DNA from 3 places in the Serratia sp. NA_13 genome. Region 1 is predicted to be linked to each of the others. Evidence: predicted binding sites of a transcription regulator. Region 1 holds the regulator's gene; each other region holds the start of a gene.

Region 1 (7,104 bases):
TATCCCCTGGCAGGTGGCGGAAGTGGCGGAAGCCTGCGTACAGCCGGCTCACTGGAGCGCCGATCTGGATACGCTGGTGGACATGATTGTGAAAACGGCCCAGCCGGGCGACCATATTCTGGTGATGAGTAACGGCGGATTTGGGGGGATTCACGATCGGCTGCTGGAGGCGTTGGTCAATAAACCGGAGCCAAAAGCCACCTATTGATTTCCTGCTTTGTCAGCAATCCAAGGGCCGATAGCGGCCCTTTTTTACGCCCAGAAAAAAGCCCTCGCGAGCGAGGGCAACGGGGTTCGTCGGATAGGACGACGAATTCTTCAGAGAATCAATGCTTACGACAGAACTCGGCAGTGGCAGTGACGAGGGTAATCAGTTCGGTAAGCATGTCCTCTGAATTGTTATTTATAGATTTCGGCGGTCGCGTGCCAGTTGCCGTTTTCGTAGGCTTCGATCACGCGGTAGGCTTTAGCACCTTGTTTGTCGGCCTTGTCAGACAGGGCCTGACGAATGTCGGAAGGCGCGCCGGTAATGCCGCTGGCGGTAATGGTTCCGACAGACTGAAGATTGGTCGCTTGGTCATTAGTGATTAACGTAGCGGCAGAAGCCCCGAAAGAAACGACTGACAGCAGGCTAAGTGCGGCGAGGGTAGTTTTCATGCTCATGATATTAAGTCCTGTTGTGATAACCGCCTGGAAGGGCTTTTTCAGCGTTTTTATACTTGAAGGCCGTTATCGGGGTATTGGGTTCCAGAGTTTTATTGCCCGTTGCCGGGTAACGCCTTGTACTTATTTGTAAATTTCTGCGGTAGCGTGGAAGTTGCCTTCGTTGCGCGCTTCAATCACACGATAAGCGGTTGCCCCTTTGGCATCGGCTTTTTCAGACAGTGCCTGACGGATGTCTGAAGGTGCACCGGCAACGCCGCTGACGGTGATAGTGCCTGCAGACTGCATATTTGCAGCCTGATTTGCATCAACAGATTGTGCTGCAAATGCGCCGAAGGAAAGCATGGATAGAACGCTCATGGTTGCGATGGTAGCTTTAATTTTCATGTTCTCACCTTTTCGTATTCTTTTATCAGTTCCAATGAACTGTGATTTACGTCACGGAAATGAGTATACATCTAGTAACGCTAAAAATTAATAGTTAGCTAACAGTTCCTTGTGAAACTTTATTATGGCGTTCCTTATTTTTAATAACCAGATGGAATAAAAAACGCTTATAAAACGATCTTTCGATGTTAAATTTATGTAATTTCAATAAGGTAAGTGCTTTTGACCAAAAGTGCGGAAGATAACAGTAGCTATTACTGGTTACGGACCAATGTCATTGAAATGTGCTGCAGCACGACGAGATTCTGGTTTTAAACGTGGCAAGGAATGAGGGAAGGGTAAGGATAGGGTTAAAGAAGCGCTAACAAAACGCGACCGTTAGCCGTATTTTGTTAGCGCACTGCATCATAACTCTTGTTCGAACAGCGATAGGATGGCTTCGTATAACTGACGAGCGCTAAAGCTGCTGGCCGGGGTAACGAAAATAGTGTCGTCACCGGCGATGGTGCCGAGAATACCTTCTGATTTACCCAGCGAGTCCAGCAGGCGGGCAATTAACTGTGCGGCGCCGGGGCTGGTGTGGATCACCACTACGGCATCGTTATGATCGACATCCAGCACCAGGTTCTTCAGTGGGCTGGTAGTGGTAGGCACGCCGAGTTCGGCTGGAAGGCAATACACCATTTCCATTTTGGCATTACGCGTCCGCACCGCGCCGAACTTGGTCAGCATGCGCGATACTTTGGATTGGTTGATGTTTTCGAAGCCTTCTTCTTGCAGCGCCAAAACGATCTCGCCTTGAGAACTGAATTTTTCTTCTTTCAATAACGCTTTAAACGCTTTGATCAGATCTTCCTGCTTTGCGGGATTACGCATTTTGCACCGTGGAATGTTGACAATAGAAGTCATTATTATGCATATAAATGAATTTTTATGCAATAAAAGGACGTCCGGAAAAAATAATAATGGCCGGACAATGGGGAAAGGGCGACATTTTAACAAAATCTGTATCCCATGAATATGCCCTTTCCATGACCGAAGGATCCGTCCATGGTGGTAAAGAAAATGTTATTAAAATGATGTTGTTCTGATGTTATGTAAGGGTGTAATGTAACCGCCGGTTAACTTGCTCGTGAATAACCTCGCAGTATTTTTGATTAGTGTGCGCTATGCCCTTCATGAGTAAGCGATTTAATCTAAGATATGCGCTCGATATCGGCCGCTTTATTGCACCAGCTCTCAAACGGACTGTTAAGGGATTGTTTTTAAAGGTGTAATAATTTAAGGTCCGTACCCACATATTCACGGCGCTTTATATATTTAAGATAATAAAGGAGTATAGGATGAAAGTTGCAGTTCTCGGTGCTGCTGGCGGTATCGGCCAGGCCCTCGCCCTTCTACTCAAAACCCAGCTTCCTTCAGGTTCTGAACTCTCTCTCTACGACATTGCCCCCGTTACCCCAGGCGTTGCCGTCGACTTAAGCCACATCCCAACCGCAGTTAAAATCAAAGGCTTCAGTGGCGAAGACGCTACTCCAGCTCTGCACGGTGCAGACGTGGTACTGATCTCTGCCGGTGTTGCACGTAAACCAGGCATGGATCGTTCAGACTTGTTCAACGTGAACGCGGGCATTGTGCGTAATCTGATCCAGCAAGTGGCAACAACCTGCCCGAAAGCCTGCATCGGCATTATTACCAACCCGGTAAACACCACCGTGGCTATCGCAGCAGAAGTGCTGAAGAAAGCCGGCGTGTATGATAAAAACAAACTGTTCGGTGTGACCTCGCTGGACATTATCCGTTCCAACACCTTCGTGGCCGAGCTGAAAGGCAAGCAGCCGGAAGAGTTGAACGTACCGGTTATCGGTGGGCACTCTGGCGTGACTATCTTGCCGCTGTTGTCACAGATCCCGGGCGTAAGCTTCACTGACCAGGAAGTCGCTGATCTGACCAAGCGCATTCAGAATGCGGGGACCGAAGTGGTTGAAGCTAAAGCTGGTGGCGGGTCTGCAACTCTGTCAATGGGCCAGGCGGCGGCGCGTTTCGGTTTGTCTCTGGTTCGTGCGCTGCAGGGCGAAAAAGGCGTGGTGGAGTGTGCTTACGTGGAAGGCGATGGCAAATATGCCCGCTTCTTCGCACAGCCTCTGGTGCTGGGTAAGAACGGCGTTGAAGAACGCAAAGATATCGGTACTTTGAGCGCATTCGAGCAGAAAGCGCTGGAAGATATGCTGGATGTTCTGCACAAAGATATCGAACTGGGCGAAAAGTTTATCAATAACTGATCATTCAGTAGTGCATGAGTATGCATAGGCCGCCGGACAGTGTACCGGCGGTTTTTTTATGCCTGTAGCTATGTGCGGATGCGGGCTTTTCGATCCAGCAGGTTATGGGTATATGGGTCGAAATAGCGGCTTGGCCAGATCTCCGCAGGATGAATGTTAAGGGCTTCAGCAATTAACCATTCCCCTTTTGGCCAGGGGCGCGACAGCGCGTTTGCTAGCGTTGACGAGCTAAGCCCTGCTTTGCGCGAAACCGCCGCCAGTGTTGTTCCCTTCTTACGTAGTGCCGCAATGATATCCGCCGGATGCCAGTCCTTGTTCCTTGAGTTCATGTTTACATTCCTTTTTTGATTAGCGAAAGTTCTGTTAGTGGTATAACTAACAGGTCAAGATTAATCGTTTGAACAACATGAAGCGCTTATACGGAAACTAGGATACCACCAAATTTCTAAAAAAATATCCAATAAATTTCCAAAAAAAGATATTTGCCGACTTTTCCCAGAGAACATGGCTATGAAAAAAGAGTGGTTTGCCGCCAAGGAACTGACAGGCGTGGCAGGATTACCCTCCTCACCACAGGGAATAAATTTGATGGCACGTCGTGAAGGCTGGATCAGCCGTCGGCGTAAAGGTGTGCAGGGGAAAGCGCTGGAATACCATATTGATAGCTTGCCTATGGGGACGCGTAATTTACTGGTATTAAAAGAAGAACCTGCGAGATATCAGGTTGAACGCAAGGATCCGCTGGCCGTGTGGATTGAGTACTACTACCACTTGACAGAGAGTGAACGTGAGAAGGTATTGGCGTTCCTGGCGCGAGAAGGGATCGCTAGCTTGCTGGCGCGTATTTCAGCACAGAAATGATCAGACCCGCAGTGCGGGTCTGTGGAAATAATAATAGGCTTTTAGTTTCTTAAAAATCGCGTTGAACCGCAAGGTGCGCTAATCCTTCCAGCGCGGAGCGATGTGGCGATTCCGGCAGAACCTGCAACGCGGCAATGGCCTTGTCAGCCTCTTCCTCAGCCCGTTGGCGGGTATATTCCAGTGAGCCGCATTGCTGCATGGCTTGCAACACCGGTTCCAGCAAATGACGGCCGTTACCCTGTTCAATCGCCCCGCGGATCATGGCTTTCTGCTCGCCTTCGCTGTTATGCATGGCGTGCAGTAGCGGTAATGTCGGCTTCCCTTCATTGAGATCGTCACCGGTATTTTTACCCAGGGTACTGCCGTCAGCGCTGTAATCGAGTAGATCGTCGATCAACTGGAAAGCGGTGCCGAGATAGCGACCGTAATCCTGCAGTGCTTTTTCTTCTGCAACGCTTGCGTCTGACAGGATCGCCGAAGATTGCGCCGCCGCTTCAAACAGGCGTGCGGTTTTGCTGTAGATCACCCGCATGTAGCTTTCTTCGGTAATGTCCGGATCGTTGACGTTCATTAACTGCAACACTTCACCTTCGGCAATCACGTTGACCGCCTCAGACATCAGTGCCAGCACGCGTAGCGATTCCAGGCTGGTCATCATCTGGAAAGCACGCGTATAGATGAAGTCGCCGACCAGGACGCTGGCGGCATTGCCGAAGGCGGCATTGGCGGTGGCCTTGCCACGGCGCATATCTGATTCATCCACCACGTCATCATGCAGCAGGGTAGCGGTGTGAATGAATTCGATCAGCGCGGCAACGGTAATGTGCTTATCACCCTGATAATGCAGCGCCCGCGCCGCCAGAACGGCGATCATCGGGCGGATGCGTTTACCGCCACCACTGATAATGTAATAGCCAAGCTGATTGATGAGCGTGACATCGGAATTCAGCTGTTCGAGAATTGTTGCGTTCACGGCCGCCATATCTTGCGCGGTTAACTCGGTAATTTGCTCTAGGTTCATTGTATTTTTTTCAGCTGTGTTTCTCTTCACCGCGTTGAGATCGCTGCTCACATCGGTACATGGCGGTAACTGTCCCCCTGATTGTACTTGAAAAACGGCTCAGATAAACGCCATGAAAGGAACTGTGTTTTTTTTCTTCTTTTTTCTGCTTCTGGTCTTATTCTGCTCTTGTCATACGCTGGATTATTGCGTAGAATTCGCGCCCTATTGTGAATATTTATAGCGCGCTCTGTACTAAACAGTTGGGCACGCGGAAAGCGGAGTTTTATATGTACGCGGTTTTCCAAAGTGGTGGTAAACAACACCGAGTAAGCGAAGGTCAAACCATTCGCTTGGAAAAGCTGGACATCGCAACTGGTGAAGCAGTTGAGTTTGACCAGATTCTGATGATCGCTAATGGCGAAGATATCAAAATCGGCGTTCCTTACGTCGATGGCGGTAAGATCAAAGCTGAAGTCGTTGCTCACGGTCGTGGCGAGAAAATTAAGATCGTTAAGTTTCGTCGTCGTAAGCACCATCGTAAGCAGCAGGGCCACCGTCAGTGGTTCACTGACGTTAAAATCACCGGCATCAGCGCTTAAGTTAGGGGAGCAGATTAATGGCACACAAAAAGGCTGGCGGCTCGACTCGTAACGGTCGCGATTCAGAAGCTAAACGTCTGGGCGTAAAACGCTTTGGCGGCGAAGCAGTACTGGCAGGCAGCATCATCGTTCGTCAGCGCGGCACTAAATTCCACGCTGGTACCAACGTGGGTTGCGGCAAAGACCACACTCTGTTTGCTTTGAAAGACGGTAAAGTCAAATTCGAAGTTAAAGGCCCGAGCAATCGTAAATTTATCAGCATCGAAGCTGAATAATTTTTCGAGCCTTACTAAATAGATGTAAGCCCCGCAATTCGTTGCGGGGCTTTTTACATTTATGGGCTGCTCATGCATCGGCTCGTCAGCGCTGGCAAAGGTAAGATGGAAACAAAACAGCAGGTCGGAATTGGCATTTCTCTGGCGGTGACTACGGCAGTTTGCTGGGGTGCATTGCCGATTGCGATGAAAGAAGTGCTGGTAGTGATGGATCCGTTTACCATCGTTTGGTATCGATTTACCATGGCTGCACTTGGGTTGGGGCTGATTTTGGCCGTGCGCGGCAAGTTGCCGCCGGTGACCCTGTTCCGTCAACCGCGCTGGTTGTTGATGCTGGTCATCGCCACCGCAGGCCTGCTGGGGAATTTTATTTTCTTCAGCTCTTCGCTGCAGTATCTCAGCCCGACAGCATCACAGGTGATCGGCCAATTATCGCCGGTCGGCATGATGTTTGCCAGCGTGCTGATTTTAAAAGAGCGGATGCGTATCACTCAGGTGATTGGCGCGCTGATGCTGATCTGCGGGTTGCTGTTGTTTTTCAACGTCAGCCTGATTGAGATTTTCACCCGCCTGACAGATTACACTCTTGGGGTGTTGCTGGGGGTGTGTGCGGCAATGGTATGGGTCACTTATGGCGTTGCGCAGAAAGTGTTGCTGCGTCGATTAGCCTCGCCGCAAATTCTGGTAATGTTGTACACTTTATGTGCAGTGGCGTTATTTCCTTTGGCTAGGCCGGAGGGGATTTTTCAGCTCAGCGGCTGGCAATTAGCCTGTTTGCTGTTCTGTGGTGCCAACACGCTGATTGGTTATGGTGCGCTGGCTGAAGCAATGGCGCGCTGGCAGGCGGCACAGGTGAGTGCGTTAGTTACGCTGACACCGCTGTTTACCCTGCTGTTTTCAGATTTATTGGCGCTGGCCTGGCCACAGGTATTCGCCACCCCGACCTTAAATGTCGTTGGCTATGTCGGTGCTTTCGTGGTGGTAGCGGGCGCTATGTTTTCCGCAATTGGTCACCGTTGGTGGCCGCGACGGGC
Region 2 (7,104 bases), on a different contig from region 1:
ATTTCTTAATAGGTAGGGAGATGATAAGTCATTAACCCTACCTTGTTTGAGGTTTATTGGCGACAAAAGTGGCTGACCAACTGACCCAGCAGCTTGCGTGTCGGTTCGATAAAGCCGGTATCTATGTATTCGTCCGGTTGATGCGCCTGGTCGATAGAGCCGGGACCCAACACCAGCGTCGGGCAGACCTGCTGGACGAACGGGGCCTCAGTGCAATAGTTGACCACCTGCGTGCGGGTGCCCAGCAGTTTCTCAATCACCGCCACCATATGGTGATCGGTCGGACACTCATAACCCGGTACCGAGGCATGCAGCTCCTCAATGCTCAGGCGGCCCGGCCAGCGCTGGCTTATCGGCTCCAGCGTTTGCTGCATCAGTTCGTTAATGTTGTCGAGCGTCATGCCCGGCAACGGGCGGATATCCAGATGCAGTTCGCAACAGGCGCAGATACGGTTGGCCGCATCCCCTCCGCTGATATGACCGAAGTTCATTGTCGGGTAGGGCACGGCAAAGGCCGGGTTATTAAAGCGTTCTTGCAGCGTTTTGCGTAGCTCCATCAGGCGGCCGATGGTTTCATGCATCAGGTCGATAGCGTTCACGCCGCGCGCCGGGTCGCTCGAGTGGCCGGATTGGCCGACAATGCGAATGGCGTTGGCTATGTGGCCTTTGTGCGCGCGTACCGGCTGCAGCGAGGTTGGTTCACCGATAATGGCGAAGTCCGGACGGATGCTGGTCGAGGCGGCGAAATAACGTGCGCCGGCCATCGTCGTTTCTTCATCTGCGGTGGCCAGAATGTATAAAGGCTTGGTCAGTTGGCTGGCGTCGATGTCGCGCACCGCATCCAGAATAAAGGCAAAGAAGCCTTTCATATCGGCAGTGCCCAGACCATACAGTTTATTGTCGTGTTCGGTCAGGGTGAAAGGGTCGCGCGTCCAGCGGCCTTCATCATAAGGCACGGTGTCGGTGTGGCCCGCCAGCAGCAGGCCGCCGCTGCCTTCACCGATACTGGCCAGCAGGTTGAATTTGTTGCGGCTATCCGGCACCGGCTGCACGTCGACGCGAAAGCCCAAATCGGCAAACCAGCCGGCCAGCAAGTTGATTAACGCTTCATTACTCTGATCGAGGGCGCCATCGGTGGCGCTGATCGACGGAGTGGCGATCAACGCCCGGTACAGCTCAATAAATGGAGGTAATTTCATCTTCACTGTTGACAGCCTTTGGTTAGGTTGGTATCAATATTCATGCATTTATTGTGAATAAAAATACAATAAGCTGGAGCGTAAGGGAACCCGATTCCCGGATGATTATAAAAACATCAACGCTCGACCTCGTGGGTGAACGGCAAAACAACGCTGGTGAGCCTGGAAACCTGAGTCGAATACGACCAAACGCAAGTCTAGAAGGTGAAAGGCCCCATGTTGAATACGCTGATTGTCGGTGCCAGCGGTTATGCCGGAGCAGAGCTCACGGCGTACCTTAATCGTCACCCACACATGAACATAACCGCTTTAGCGGTTTCAGCGCAAAGTGCAGATGCAGGAAAATTGCTTTCCGATTTGCACCCCCAGTTAAAAGGCATTGTCGATCTCCCCTTGCAGCCGCTGGTTGACGTAGCCGCCGCCGCTGTTGGTATCGACGTAGTGTTCCTGGCGACGGCACACGAGGTCAGCCACGATATCGCGCCGGCATTCCTGGCCGCAGGTTGCGTGGTGTTTGACCTGTCCGGCGCATTCCGCGTGAAAGATACTGCCTTCTACAGCCAATATTACGGTTTTGAACATCAGCATGCTGACCTGCTGGAGCAGGCGGTGTATGGCCTGGCGGAATGGCAGAGCGACAAAATTAAACAGGCGCAGTTGATCGCCGTACCGGGCTGCTACCCGACGGCAGCGCAGCTGGCTTTGAAACCCTTGATCGAGAAGCAACTGTTGAACCTTGACCAATGGCCGGTGATCAATGCCACCAGTGGCGTCAGCGGTGCGGGCCGCAAGGCCAGCGTCACCACCAGTTTTTGTGAGGTGAGTTTGCAGCCGTACGGCATTTTCAATCACCGTCACCAGCCGGAAATCGTCGCGCATCTGGGCGTGCCGGTCATCTTCACGCCACATTTGGGTAACTTCCCGCGTGGTATTCTCGAAACCATCACCTGTCGCCTGAAAGCCGGCGTGACCGCGCAGGATGTGGCTGCCGTTTATCACGCCGCCTATGACGACAAACCGCTGGTGCGGCTGTATGACCAGGGCGTACCGGCGTTGAAGTCCGTCGTCGGGCTGCCGTTCTGCGACATCGGCTTTGCCGTACAGGGTGAACACCTGATCGCCGTAGCGGCGGAAGACAACCTGTTGAAAGGCGCGGCCGCTCAGGCGGTGCAATGCCTGAATATCCGTTTTGGGTTCCCTGAAACCCAGTCATTACTTTAATAAATTACCAGCGTGGGATGTATACAGCGATGAACCCGTTAATTATCAAGTTAGGTGGCGTGTTATTAGACAGTGAAGAGGCGCTGGAGCGTTTGTTTACCGCGCTGGACAGCTACCGTCAGCAGCATCAGCGCCCGTTGGTGATTGTCCATGGCGGTGGTTGCCTGGTGGATGAGCTGATGAAAAAGCTTTCCCTGCCGGTGGTGAAGAAGAATGGCCTGCGGGTGACCCCGGCCGATCAGATTGACATTATTACTGGCGCGCTGGCCGGCACCGCCAACAAAACCTTGCTGGCGTGGGCCATCAAGCACCAGATTAACGCGGTTGGCCTGAGCCTGGCAGACGGCGGCAGCGTCACAGTCACCCCTCTGGATCCGGCGCTGGGCCACGTGGGGAATGCGCAACCGGGCTCCCCGCTGCTGCTCAATACCCTGCTGGCTGCCGGTTACCTGCCGGTGATCAGTTCCATCGGTATCACCGCCGATGGGCAGTTAATGAATGTGAACGCCGATCAGGCGGCGACGGCTCTGGCCGCCACCCTGGGTGCGGATTTGATCCTGCTGTCGGATGTCAGTGGCATCCTCGATGGAAAAGGACAACGCATCGCAGAAATGACGGCGCAAAAAGCGGAACAACTGATTGCCCAGGGCATCATCACTGATGGTATGGTGGTGAAGGTGAATGCGGCGCTCGATGCGGCCCGCACCCTCGGTCGCCCGGTAGATATCGCCAGTTGGCGCCATGCCGATCAGCTTCCTGCACTGTTTAACGGCGTGTCAATTGGCACCCGGATCCTCGCTTAAATTTAGAATTAAAAAGGAAAAGACCATGCAAAACCAAGGCATCAAAAAAATCGTTCTGGCGTACTCTGGCGGTCTGGATACTTCGGCCATCATTCCCTGGCTGAAAGAAAACTACGGCGGCTGCGAAGTGGTAGCCTTCGTGGCGGATATCGGCCAGGAGCGCGGCGATCTGGAAGGTGTGGAGCAAAAAGCCCTGCAATCCGGTGCCTCTGAGTGTCACGTGGTTGATCTGCGTGAAGAATTCATCCGTGACTACGTTTACCCGGTACTGCAGACCGGCGCCCTGTATGAAGGCAGCTATCTGCTGGGTACCTCCATGGCGCGCCCGATTATCGCTAAAGCACAGGTTGAACTGGCGCTGAAAGTCGGTGCTGACGCGCTGTGCCACGGCGCAACCGGTAAAGGTAACGACCAGGTGCGTTTCGAAACCACTTATACCGCACTGGCCCCACATCTGAAAGTGGTTGCCCCTTGGCGTGAGTGGAACCTGCGTTCCCGTGAAGCGCTGCTGGACTACCTGAAAGAGCGCAACATCCCAACCACTGCATCGCTGGAAAAAATCTATAGCCGTGACGAGAATGCCTGGCACATCTCTACCGAAGGCGGCGTGCTGGAAAGCCCGTGGAATGCACCGAACAAAGACTGCTGGGTCTGGACTGTAGATCCGCAGGAAGCGCCGGATCAGCCTGAGCAAGTGACCATCACCGTAGAGAAAGGCTGCGTAGTGGCGGTTAACGGTGAGGCGCTGAGCCCGTACAAATGTCTGGAAACCCTGAACTTGCTGGGTGCCAAGCATGGCGTGGGCCGTATTGATATCGTGGAAAACCGTCTGGTGGGCATCAAATCCCGCGGTTGCTACGAAACCCCGGGCGGCACCATCATGGTGGCGGCACTGCGTGGCGTTGAGCAACTGGTTCTGGATCGCGACAGTTTCAAATGGCGTGAGCAACTGGGCCTGGAAATGTCTTACGTGGTGTACGATGGCCGCTGGTTTGCTCCGCTGCGTCGTTCACTGCAGGCCTCCGCCGAAGCGCTGGCCGAAGAAGTTAACGGTGAAGTGGTGTTGCAGCTGTATAAAGGCCAGGTGACGGCGATTCAGAAGAAATCCGCCAACAGCCTGTACTCCGAAGAGTTCGCGACCTTCGGCGAAGACGAAGTTTACGATCACAGCCACGCGGGCGGTTTTATCCGTCTGTTCTCACTCTCTTCACGCATTCGCGCGCTGAACGAGAAAAAGAATAAATAATCGATTGGCGTGACTCTGCCAGGGCGCAGCAGGCTGCGCCCTGGCGTATAAAATTTATACCCGTCATAATTCGAGTTGCAGCCAACACATCTGCAGCTCGAAGTATGACGGGTACAGGAGTAAAGATATGGCACTTTGGGGCGGACGGTTCACTCAGGCGGCAGATCAGCGGTTCAAGCAATTAAACGATTCTTTGCGCTTCGATTATCGTCTGGCGGAACAGGACATTGTGGGTTCTGTGGCCTGGTCGAAAGCGCTGGTCACCGTCAACGTATTGACGGCCACCGAGCAACAGCAGCTTGAGCAGGCGTTGAATGGGCTGTTGGCGGAAGTGCAGGCCGATCCGCAGGCGATTGTCAGCAGCGATGCAGAAGATATTCATAGCTGGGTGGAGCAGAAGCTGATCGACCAAGTCGGCGATCTGGGCAAAAAATTGCATACCGGCCGTAGCCGTAACGATCAGGTCGCGACCGATTTGAAGTTGTGGTGTAAACAGCAGGTCGGCGATTTGCATCAGGCCATTGTGCAACTGCAACAGGCGCTGGTGGAAACTGCCGAAGCCAATCAGGACGCAGTGATGCCGGGCTATACCCACCTGCAGCGTGCGCAGCCAGTGACCTTTGCACACTGGTGTTTGGCCTATGTTGAAATGCTGGCACGTGACGAAAGCCGTCTGCAGGACACGCTGAAACGCCTGGATGTCAGCCCGCTGGGCAGCGGCGCACTGGCTGGTACCGCCTATCCGATCGACCGTGAACAACTGGCCGGTTGGCTGGGTTTTGCTTCGGCAACCCGTAATAGTCTCGACAGCGTTTCCGACCGCGACCACGTGCTGGAGCTGTTATCCAATGCTTCTATCAGCATGGTGCACCTGTCGCGCTTCGCCGAAGATCTGATTTTCTTCAACAGCGGCGAAGCTACATTTGTCGATCTGTCTGACCGTGTGACTTCCGGCTCTTCGCTGATGCCGCAGAAGAAAAACCCGGATGCGCTGGAGCTGATCCGTGGCAAATGTGGCCGCGTGCAGGGTGCATTGACCGGCATGATGATGACGTTGAAAGGCCTGCCGTTGGCATATAACAAAGACATGCAGGAAGACAAGGAAGGGCTGTTCGACGCGCTTGATACCTGGATGGATTGCTTGCAGATGGCTGCGCTGGTGCTGGATGGCATCCAGGTGAAACGTCCGCGTTGTAAAGAAGCGGCGGAGCAGGGTTACGCCAACTCGACCGAACTGGCGGACTATCTGGTCGCCAAAGGCGTGCCGTTCCGTGAGGCGCACCATATCGTCGGTGAAGCGGTCGTAGAGGCGATCCGCCAGGGTAAGGCGCTGGAAGCCCTGCCGTTGACTGATTTGCAGAAGTTCAGTGCGGTGATTGGTGACGACGTGTACCCGATTCTGGCGCTGCAATCTTGCCTGGACAAGCGTTCGGCCAAGGGCGGGGTTTCTCCTCAACAGGTCGCCAGCGCAATCGCCGAAGCGAAACAGCGGTTGTTTTAAGCTAGGTTAGTCCGTTCATAAGGGCGCGGTTCACAGTGTGAGCCGCGCTTTTTTTATGATGGTTTACTCGCCCGGGCAGCGTTGGCAACGTTCGACCTCGGCCTCGCCCAGTTTTAGTTTGGCCTGCAGATCGCGCAGTGCGGTGCGCAGGCCTTCTTCGATCACTGGATGGTAAAACGGCATGTCCAGCATCTGATTAATGGTCATTTGCTGTTGATGCGCCCAGGCCAGCAGGTGAGCGATATGTTCAACGTCCGGCCCCATCATTTCCGCCCCCAGGAAACGCCCGGTGCCTTGTTCGCCGTAGACATGCAGGAGGCCTTTATTACGCAGCATCACGCGCGAGCGTCCCTGATTCTCGAACGAAACCTCGCCGACTTCGAAGCAGCCGCAAGCACTGAATTTCTCGCTCAGTTCGCGGAAGGTCGAACCGACCATGGCGATCTGCGGATCGGAAAATACGACCGAAATCGCGCTGCGGCGCAGGCCTGGGGTGATTTCCGGGAAGCTGCCGGCGTTGGTCCCGGCAATGCGTGCCTGATCGCTGGCCTCGTGCAGCAGCGGGAGTTGGTTGCTGGCGTCGCCGGCGATGAAGATATGCGGCACGTTGGTTTGCATGGTCGAACGATCGGCCAGTGGCACGCCTCGGGTGTCGAGTTTGAGGCCGGTGTTTTCCAGGCCCAGTTTATCGACGTTCGGCCTGCGGCCGGTGGCGGCCAGTACGTAATCCACCATGATTTCCTGCGGCCGACCCTGCGGATCCTGATAGCGGATAAACACTTTGTCGCCTTCGCGCTGCATTATCTCGACTTTCACGTCGGCATCCAGATAAAACTCTTCGCCCAGGGTTTTGGCGGCATAGCTGCGTACTGCACCGTCGGTTAATGGGCCGACGGCGCCGCCGACGCCAAACACCTTGGTGTCGACGCCCAGACGGTGTAATGCCTGACCCAGCTCCAGGCCAATCACACCTGGCCCGAATACCGCCACCGACTGCGGTAAATCATCCCAGTTGAAGACGTCGTCATTGACGATCAGTCGGTCACCCAGTGCATTCCAGGGCGCGGGCCAGCTTGGGCGGGAACCGGTGGCGATAACAATGCGCTGTGCCACGATACGCGTATGTTCATCCAC
Region 3 (7,104 bases), on a different contig from region 1:
GCGCCTGTTGTATGTCGCGCTGACCCGTTCGGTATACCACTGCAGTATCGGCATTGCGCCGTTGATACAGGGGACCCGCAAAAAGCAGGGTGATAGCGATTTACACCGCAGCGCGCTGGGCTATCTGGTGCAGGCCGGTCAGGCCGGCGATGCGGCTTATCTGCAGCAATGTCTGCAACAATTGGCCGTCGATGGTGTTGCGCTATCGCGGGTCGAAACTCTGGACGAGTACCCTTGGCAGCCGCAAACGCCAGACTTGACCGAGCTGGCGGCGAAACATTTCTCACGCCAGGTGCAGGATTTCTGGCGGGTGACCAGCTATACCGGTCTGCAACAGCACGGCACGAGCCTGATGCAGGATTTGTTGCCAAGGTTGGATGTTGATGCCGCCGGCGAGCAGGCGCAGGACAGTGAGCCAGCGCTCACACCGCATACCTTTCCACGTGGCGCCGGGCCGGGAACCTTCCTGCACAGCCTGTTTGAAACGATCGACTTTACCCAACCGCTCGATGAGGCGTGGATGTTGGAGCAGTTGCAAAAACAAGGATTTGGCGAACACTGGCAACCGATACTGCTGGCGTGGATGCAGGTGCTGTTAAACACCCCGCTTAATGATACCGGCGTCGCTTTGTCAGCGCTGGCCCCGCAGTATAAGCAGGCTGAGCTGCAGTTTTATCTGCCGATCGAGCAGCTGTTGCAGGCGCGTGAGCTGGATAATCTGGTGAAAAGTTACGATCCACTTTCTGCCCGTTGCCCTGAGTTGGATTTCCAACAGGTGCAGGGGATGCTGAAAGGATTTATCGACCTGGTGTTCTGCTGGCAGGGGAAATATTACCTGCTGGATTACAAATCCAACTGGTTGGGCGAAGACAGCAGCGCCTATACCCAACCGGCGATGGAACAGGCGATGGCGGAACATCGTTACGACTTGCAGTACCAGCTATACACGCTGGCACTGCACCGCTATCTGCGCCATCGATTGCCGGATTATGATTATCAGCGGCACTTCGGCGGGGTGATTTATCTGTTCCTGCGCGGTGTAGATGCACAGCATCCGGGCAGCGGCATTTTTACCTGCCGCCCTCAGGAGCCATTGGTGGAAGGCATGGATTTGTTATTCAGTGGTAAAACCGTTGCGGTGGGGGATGCATCATGATCGCTCTACTGGAACAGGCACAGGCGCTTGGCGTGTTACGCCCACTGGATTTGCAGTTCGCCCGCGTAGTCGCTGGAGCGGATGAGCCTGAGATGCTGCTGGCTGCTGCCTGCCTCAGCGCGGAGGCTGGCGCGGGTCACGTTTGCCTGATGCTAGAGCAACTGCTGCCGGAAAACCTTTTTGACGGACGTCATCCGGAGCTGGCGCAGGCTGCGTGGGTGGCGGCAGGGCAGTTGGATGTGGCCGGTTGGCAACGGCGGCTGTCGGCCAGTGCGGCGGTGGGTGATGGCAGTACCGCGATGCCGATGGTGTTGCAACAGCAGCGCTTGTATCTGCAGCGCATGTGGCAGAACGAGGGTGAGGTTGCCGCCTTTATTAGAGGCGACAGTATCAGTAGCGACAGTCTACCTCAGGCGGTCGAAGAGACCGAGCTGCGTGCTATTCTCGACCAATTATTTGGTGAGGCGACCGATGAACCCGACTGGCAGAAAATTGCTGCCGCGGTGGCCGCCACGCGACGTATTGCGGTGATTTCGGGTGGACCGGGCACCGGTAAGACCACCACGGTCGCTAAATTACTGGCGGCGCTGGTGCAGTTCGACGAAGGGAGGCGTTTGCGCATCCAGCTGGCGGCTCCTACCGGCAAAGCGGCGGCGCGTTTAACCGAATCCCTGGGCAGTGCCAGCAAGCAGCTGACGCTAACCCTGGAGCAGCGTGCGCTGTTCCCTACCGAAGCTTCCACGTTGCATCGTCTGCTGGGCGCTCAGCCCAACAGTCAGCGTATGCGTTATCACAGTGGCAACCGGCTGCATCTGGACGTACTGGTCGTCGATGAGGCCTCCATGGTCGACCTGCCTATGATGGCGCGTTTGATTGCCGCCTTGCCCACTCAGGCACGGGTGATTTTCCTGGGCGATCGCGATCAACTGGCTTCGGTAGAGGCCGGGGCGGTACTGGGAGATATTTGCCGCTTTGCCGAGCAAGGTTACAGCGTGACGCGTGCGCAGCAACTTACGCGGCTGACCGGCTGCCTGCTGCAGGGGCAAACTGCCCAGGCGGAAGCTGCGGTACGCGATAGTCTGTGCCTGTTGCGCAAAAGCTACCGGTTTGATGCCAATTCGGGCATTGGTCAATTGGCCTTTGCCGTGAACGCCGGTGATGGCAAACGGGCAATGGCGGCGATCAGCGGCAGTTTCGCTGACGTTAGCGGTTATCCACTGGCTGAAACTCAAGACTATCAGGCATTGTTGGATGCCTGTGTGGCGGGTTACCGTGATTATCTGCGGCTGGTGGGTGAAGGGGCGGACGCTGTGGCGGTGTTGGCGGCGTTCGGTCATTTCCAGGTGCTGTGCGCGCTGCGAGAGGGGCCTTTCGGCATCGCCGGCTTAAATGAACGCATTGAGACGGGGCTGCAACGTGCCGGCCTGATCCAGCGTAAGCCGGGAGCCGCTGGGCGTTGGTATTCCGGCCGTCCGGTGATGATTGGTCGCAATGACAGCGCTCTGGGGCTGTTTAATGGCGATATTGGCATTGCCTTGCGGGATGAGAGCGGCGAACTCCGCGTTCATTTTCAACTGCCGGACGGCAGCATCAAGTCGGTGCAGCCGAGCCGTTTACCGGCGCATGAAACCGCTTATGCGATGACGGTGCACAAGTCACAGGGCTCGGAGTTTGACCATACGGTACTGGTGCTGCCCAATCATTTCCTGCCGGTGCTGACCCGCGAACTGGTGTATACCGCAATCACCCGCGCTCGCAGGCAGCTTTCGCTGTATGCCATCGATGCGGTTTTGATGCGGGCGATCCGTACCCCGACCCAGCGCCGTAGCGGGTTGGCGGAGCGGTTGCAGATCAAGGCTTAAGCGAGAATGGACAAGGGCGCAGCACACTGCGCCCGCCAACAATTACAGATCCGCCAGCAAAATCTTGGAACGGCGTTGGTAGTTGTACAGCGCCTGTTTTTCAACCGGTAGCACGTCGACTTCCGCCGGTGTGAAGCCACGCTCCTGGAACCAATGGATGCTGCGCGTAGTCAGCACAAACAGTTTATTCAGGCCCATCTGGCGTGCCTGACTTTCCACCCGTTGGAGCAGCATTTCTCCCCGTGACGAACTGCGGTAGTCAGGATGAACCGCAACGCAGGCCATCTCGCCAATCTTCTCTTCCGGGAACGGGTACAGCGCTGCGCAAGCGATGGTCAGGTTATCGCGCTCAATAATGGTGAACTTGTCGATCTCCATCTCCAGTTGCTCACGTGAGCGACGCACCAAAATACCCTGCTGTTCAAGCGGACGGATCAGCTCGAGGATGCCGCCGATATCGTTAATCGTCGCCCGGCGTACCTGTTCAGCACTCTCCATCACTATCTGGGTGCCGATACCATCGCGTGAAAACAGCTCTTGCACCAGCGCACCGTCTTCCTGATAGCTGATCAGGTGGCTGCGGCGCACGCCGCTGCGGCAGGCCTTCACCGCGCCGCGCAGGAAGCGCACGGTGCCGGAATGATAGTCGCCATGCTCTTCCAGTTCTTCGATGCGTTTTTGCGCGTCGTTAGGGAACAGTTCGGAAATGATAGTGCCTTCCTGATTGGTGACCCCCTGTGACGAACAGAAGCCGATCATTTTCTCGGCCTTCAGCTTGACTGCCAACTGGGTTGCCACCTCTTCCGAGGTCAGATTGAAGCTTTCGCCGGTGACGGAAACGGCCACCGGGCCAATCAGCACGATGGCGTTGCTGTCGAGCTGACGGTGAATGGCTTCTTCATCAATACGGCGGATGCGGCCGCTGTGGCAGTAGTCCACTCCGTCATCAATACCCAGCGGCTGGGCGATGATAAAGTTACCGCTGACCACGTTGATATGCGCGCCCTGCAATGGTGTGTTGTTGAGGCTCATTGACAGCCGGGCGGTGATATCCAGTTGCAGCAGACCCGCCGCCTGTTTAACCAGCTCCAGCGTATGGGCGTCGGTGACGCGGGTATGCTTGTGGTAAATCGGTTCGAGATTATGCTGCGCCAGATTGACGTCGATCTGCGGCCGCGCGCCATAAACCACCACCAAACGAATACCCAGACTATGCAGCAACCCGATGTCGTTAACGATGTTGGCAAAGTTCTCATGTTCTATGGCTTCGCCACCCAGCATAACGACAAACGTCTTGCCACGGTGGGCGTTGATATAGGGAACTGAGTGACGGAATCCTTGGACCAGCTCTGTACTACGTTCCTTCACGGCCAAACCTCATTTGCATATTTATACGACATTTTTGTATTTTTATTCTTTTCTTGCCCTAATGGCAAGTGAGAAATTATCTCTATTTCTTTGCCGGGGGCGCTGAATCGTTAATAAATTGAAAAACCATAAAAAGATTTTCTGATGACAGCACCGGAATGATTGGTTAAAGTTTTCGGCATTCCTGTTAACTGGTGTTTTTTTCATCTGTTTTAATCTGTTACCACTGCTGGAGCCGCATGCCAAACTCAAATCACAATCTGGGCCGCCGTCGTTTATTACAGGGGGTTGCCGCAAGCTGGTTGCTGAGTGTGAGTCGCACTGGTTTCGCTGCCTCATCGCACGTCATTGCCGTACGCGTTTGGCCTTCCTCCACCTATACCCGGGTGACGCTCGAATCTAACGTTGAACTGAAATATAAGCAGTTTGCGCTGACCAATCCCGATCGCGTGGTAGTGGATATCGAAGGCATACAGCTCAACAGCGTGCTGAAGGGCATCGTCGGCCAGGTACGTGACGACGATCCCTACCTGAAACAGGCGCGCGTTGGTCAGTTTGATCAAAATACCGTCCGGTTGGTGCTGGAGCTTAAGCGCAGCGTCAGCCCGCACATGTTCACTCTGGCGCCGGTGCCGGAATACCGCAATCGTCTGGTGATGGACTTGTACCCGAGCAAGGGCGGCAGCGGCGAAGACTATGATCCGCTGCTGGCGTTACTGGAAGATTACAACAAGGGCGATCTTGAGCGTACGTTGCCAGCTGAAGCGCCACAAGCCGGTAAGGCGGGGCGTGACCGACCGATTGTTATCATGCTGGATCCCGGTCACGGTGGCGAAGATCCAGGAGCGATTGGTAAATTCAAAACACGTGAAAAAGACATCGTATTGCAGATTGCACGCCGGCTAAGCACGTTAATCAAGCGTGAGCCGAATATGAAGGTGTTTATGACGCGCAATGAAGACGTCTTCATTCCGCTGAAGGTGAGGGTGGCGAAGGCGCGTAAGCAGCGTGCTGACCTGTTTGTGTCCATCCACGCCGATGCCTTTACCAGCCGGGCCGCACGTGGATCATCGGTATTTGCGCTGTCGACCAAAGGTGCCACCAGTTCGGCGGCGAAGTTCCTGGCGCAGACCCAAAATGAATCCGACCAAATCGGCGGCGTAAGCAAAAGCGGTGACCGCTACCTGGATCACACCATGTTTGATCTGATACAAACCGCGACCATCAATGACAGCCTGAAATTTGGTAAGGAAGTGCTGAACCGAATGGGTAAAATAAACCGTTTGCATAAGAACCGTGTCGATCAGGCCGGTTTTGCGGTATTGAAAGCGCCAGACATCCCTTCTATTCTGGTTGAGACGGCGTTTATCAGCAACATCGAAGAAGAACGCAAGCTGCGTACCACGCATTTCCAGCAGCAGGTGGCGGAATCTATTCTGGCGGGTATCAAGGCGTACTTTGCCAACGGTGGTGCGGTAGCGCGCAGAGGGTAAGGCTAATGCGGAAACGGCTGGGCGGCTGCCCGGTCGATTCTTGGCGGATTTCAGATACAAAAAAACACCCGTTAAGGTGCTTATTTGTAGTCATTAAAATTGGTTGCGGAGGCCGGATTTGAACCGACGACCTTCGGGTTATGAGCCCGACGAGCTACCAGGCTGCTCCACCCCGCGTCCGTCTTAATGCTTGTATTATCGAAACCAACATTTCATGTGATACCGCTGGTACAGTATCTGTTGGTTGCGGGGGCCGGATTTGAACCGACGACCTTCGGGTTATGAGCCCGACGAGCTACCAGGCTGCTCCACCCCGCGTCCGTATAATACTTTCTTTTTCATCGAATCCAACACTTTATTGATACTGCCTCTGGCAATATCGGTTGGTTGCGGAGGCCGGATTTGAACCGACGACCTTCGGGTTATGAGCCCGACGAGCTACCAGGCTGCTCCACCCCGCGTCCGATGGAAGCGCACTATACTCTCCGTGCATTTTGTTGCAACCCTTTTTGCATTTAATTGAACTAAAACAGTCTTTCTGCTGGATTAGTCCGCAATCTGCGCTCTTTTTCATCGTTATTGCCCCTGAGGCTTTTTTTATTGGCGGCGATTCCTTTATCTATGGGCGTTTGTTATCGTTCGCCGGTAGATCATATATGTAGAGAGTGTGCGCGATGAAAGGACGTTGGGGCAAATACCTGCTGAGCGGGTTAATGGTAGCGGTACTGGCGGGCTGTTCTTCCAAGCCGACCGACCGGGGACAACAATATAAGGATGGTCACCTGGATCAGTCGCTGGAGTTGGTGAACCAACCCAACGCCAGGGGCGTACCGGTTAATGCCAAGGATTACTCGGATCAGCTGATGGAGATTAAATATGCCTCTCCTTCACTTTTTAATCGCAACAACACTACCTTCCAGGCGGTACAAAGCTGGATGGCATCCGGGGCCGACACTCGCACTCTGAACCAATACGGCCTCAGCGCTTACCAAATGGAAGGCGTGGACAGCTATGGCAACGTGCAGTTTACCGGTTACTACACGCCGGTGCTGCAGGCTCGTTATACCCAGCAGGGCGAGTTCCGCTACCCGCTGTACCGCATGCCACCAAAAGGTAAAGGCCGTCTGCCCGATCGCGCGGGCATTTACTCGGGTGCGCTGGATGACCGCTATATTGTGGCGTACACCAACTCGCTGATGGACAACTTTATGATGGAAGTCCAGGG

Evidence for each region. The regulator ArgR, encoded in region 1, controls arginine synthesis, uptake and breakdown. The targets are predictions, from matches to a motif close to ANTGAATAAAAATACANT.
Region 2: the regulator ArgR is predicted to act here: its motif matches at 1,252-1,269, upstream of argC (N-acetyl-gamma-glutamyl-phosphate reductase).
Region 3: the regulator ArgR is predicted to act here: its motif matches at 4,420-4,437, upstream of argA (amino-acid N-acetyltransferase).

The regions. Positions count from the first base shown of each region.
Region 1 covers NZ_JBQZFV010000016.1:84,085-91,188, reverse strand. Annotated here, with positions in the region: gene mpl (UDP-N-acetylmuramate:L-alanyl-gamma-D-glutamyl-meso-diaminopimelate ligase) at 1-208, shown strand, start outside; gene yhcN (peroxide/acid stress response protein YhcN) at 400-663, opposite strand; gene yhcN (peroxide/acid stress response protein YhcN) at 787-1,050, opposite strand; gene argR (transcriptional regulator ArgR) at 1,456-1,926, opposite strand; gene mdh (malate dehydrogenase) at 2,394-3,332, shown strand; gene ACUTSU_RS19105 (helix-turn-helix domain-containing protein) at 3,401-3,661, opposite strand; gene ACUTSU_RS19100 (DNA-binding protein) at 3,843-4,193, shown strand; gene ispB (octaprenyl diphosphate synthase) at 4,243-5,214, opposite strand; gene rplU (50S ribosomal protein L21) at 5,484-5,795, shown strand; gene rpmA (50S ribosomal protein L27) at 5,813-6,070, shown strand; gene ACUTSU_RS19080 (DMT family transporter) at 6,176-7,104, shown strand, end outside.
Region 2 covers NZ_JBQZFV010000014.1:9,585-16,688, reverse strand. Annotated here, with positions in the region: gene argE (acetylornithine deacetylase) at 54-1,199, opposite strand; gene argC (N-acetyl-gamma-glutamyl-phosphate reductase) at 1,416-2,420, shown strand; gene argB (acetylglutamate kinase) at 2,450-3,223, shown strand; gene ACUTSU_RS17660 (argininosuccinate synthase) at 3,249-4,469, shown strand; gene argH (argininosuccinate lyase) at 4,597-5,970, shown strand; gene ACUTSU_RS17650 (dihydrolipoyl dehydrogenase) at 6,034-7,104, opposite strand, start outside.
Region 3 covers NZ_JBQZFV010000010.1:121,173-128,276, forward strand. Annotated here, with positions in the region: gene recB (exodeoxyribonuclease V subunit beta) at 1-1,156, shown strand, start outside; gene recD (exodeoxyribonuclease V subunit alpha) at 1,153-3,018, shown strand; gene argA (amino-acid N-acetyltransferase) at 3,061-4,386, opposite strand; gene amiC (N-acetylmuramoyl-L-alanine amidase AmiC) at 4,626-5,879, shown strand; tRNA gene ACUTSU_RS15100 (tRNA-Met) at 5,980-6,056, opposite strand; tRNA gene ACUTSU_RS15105 (tRNA-Met) at 6,121-6,197, opposite strand; tRNA gene ACUTSU_RS15110 (tRNA-Met) at 6,264-6,340, opposite strand; gene mltA (murein transglycosylase A) at 6,554-7,104, shown strand, end outside.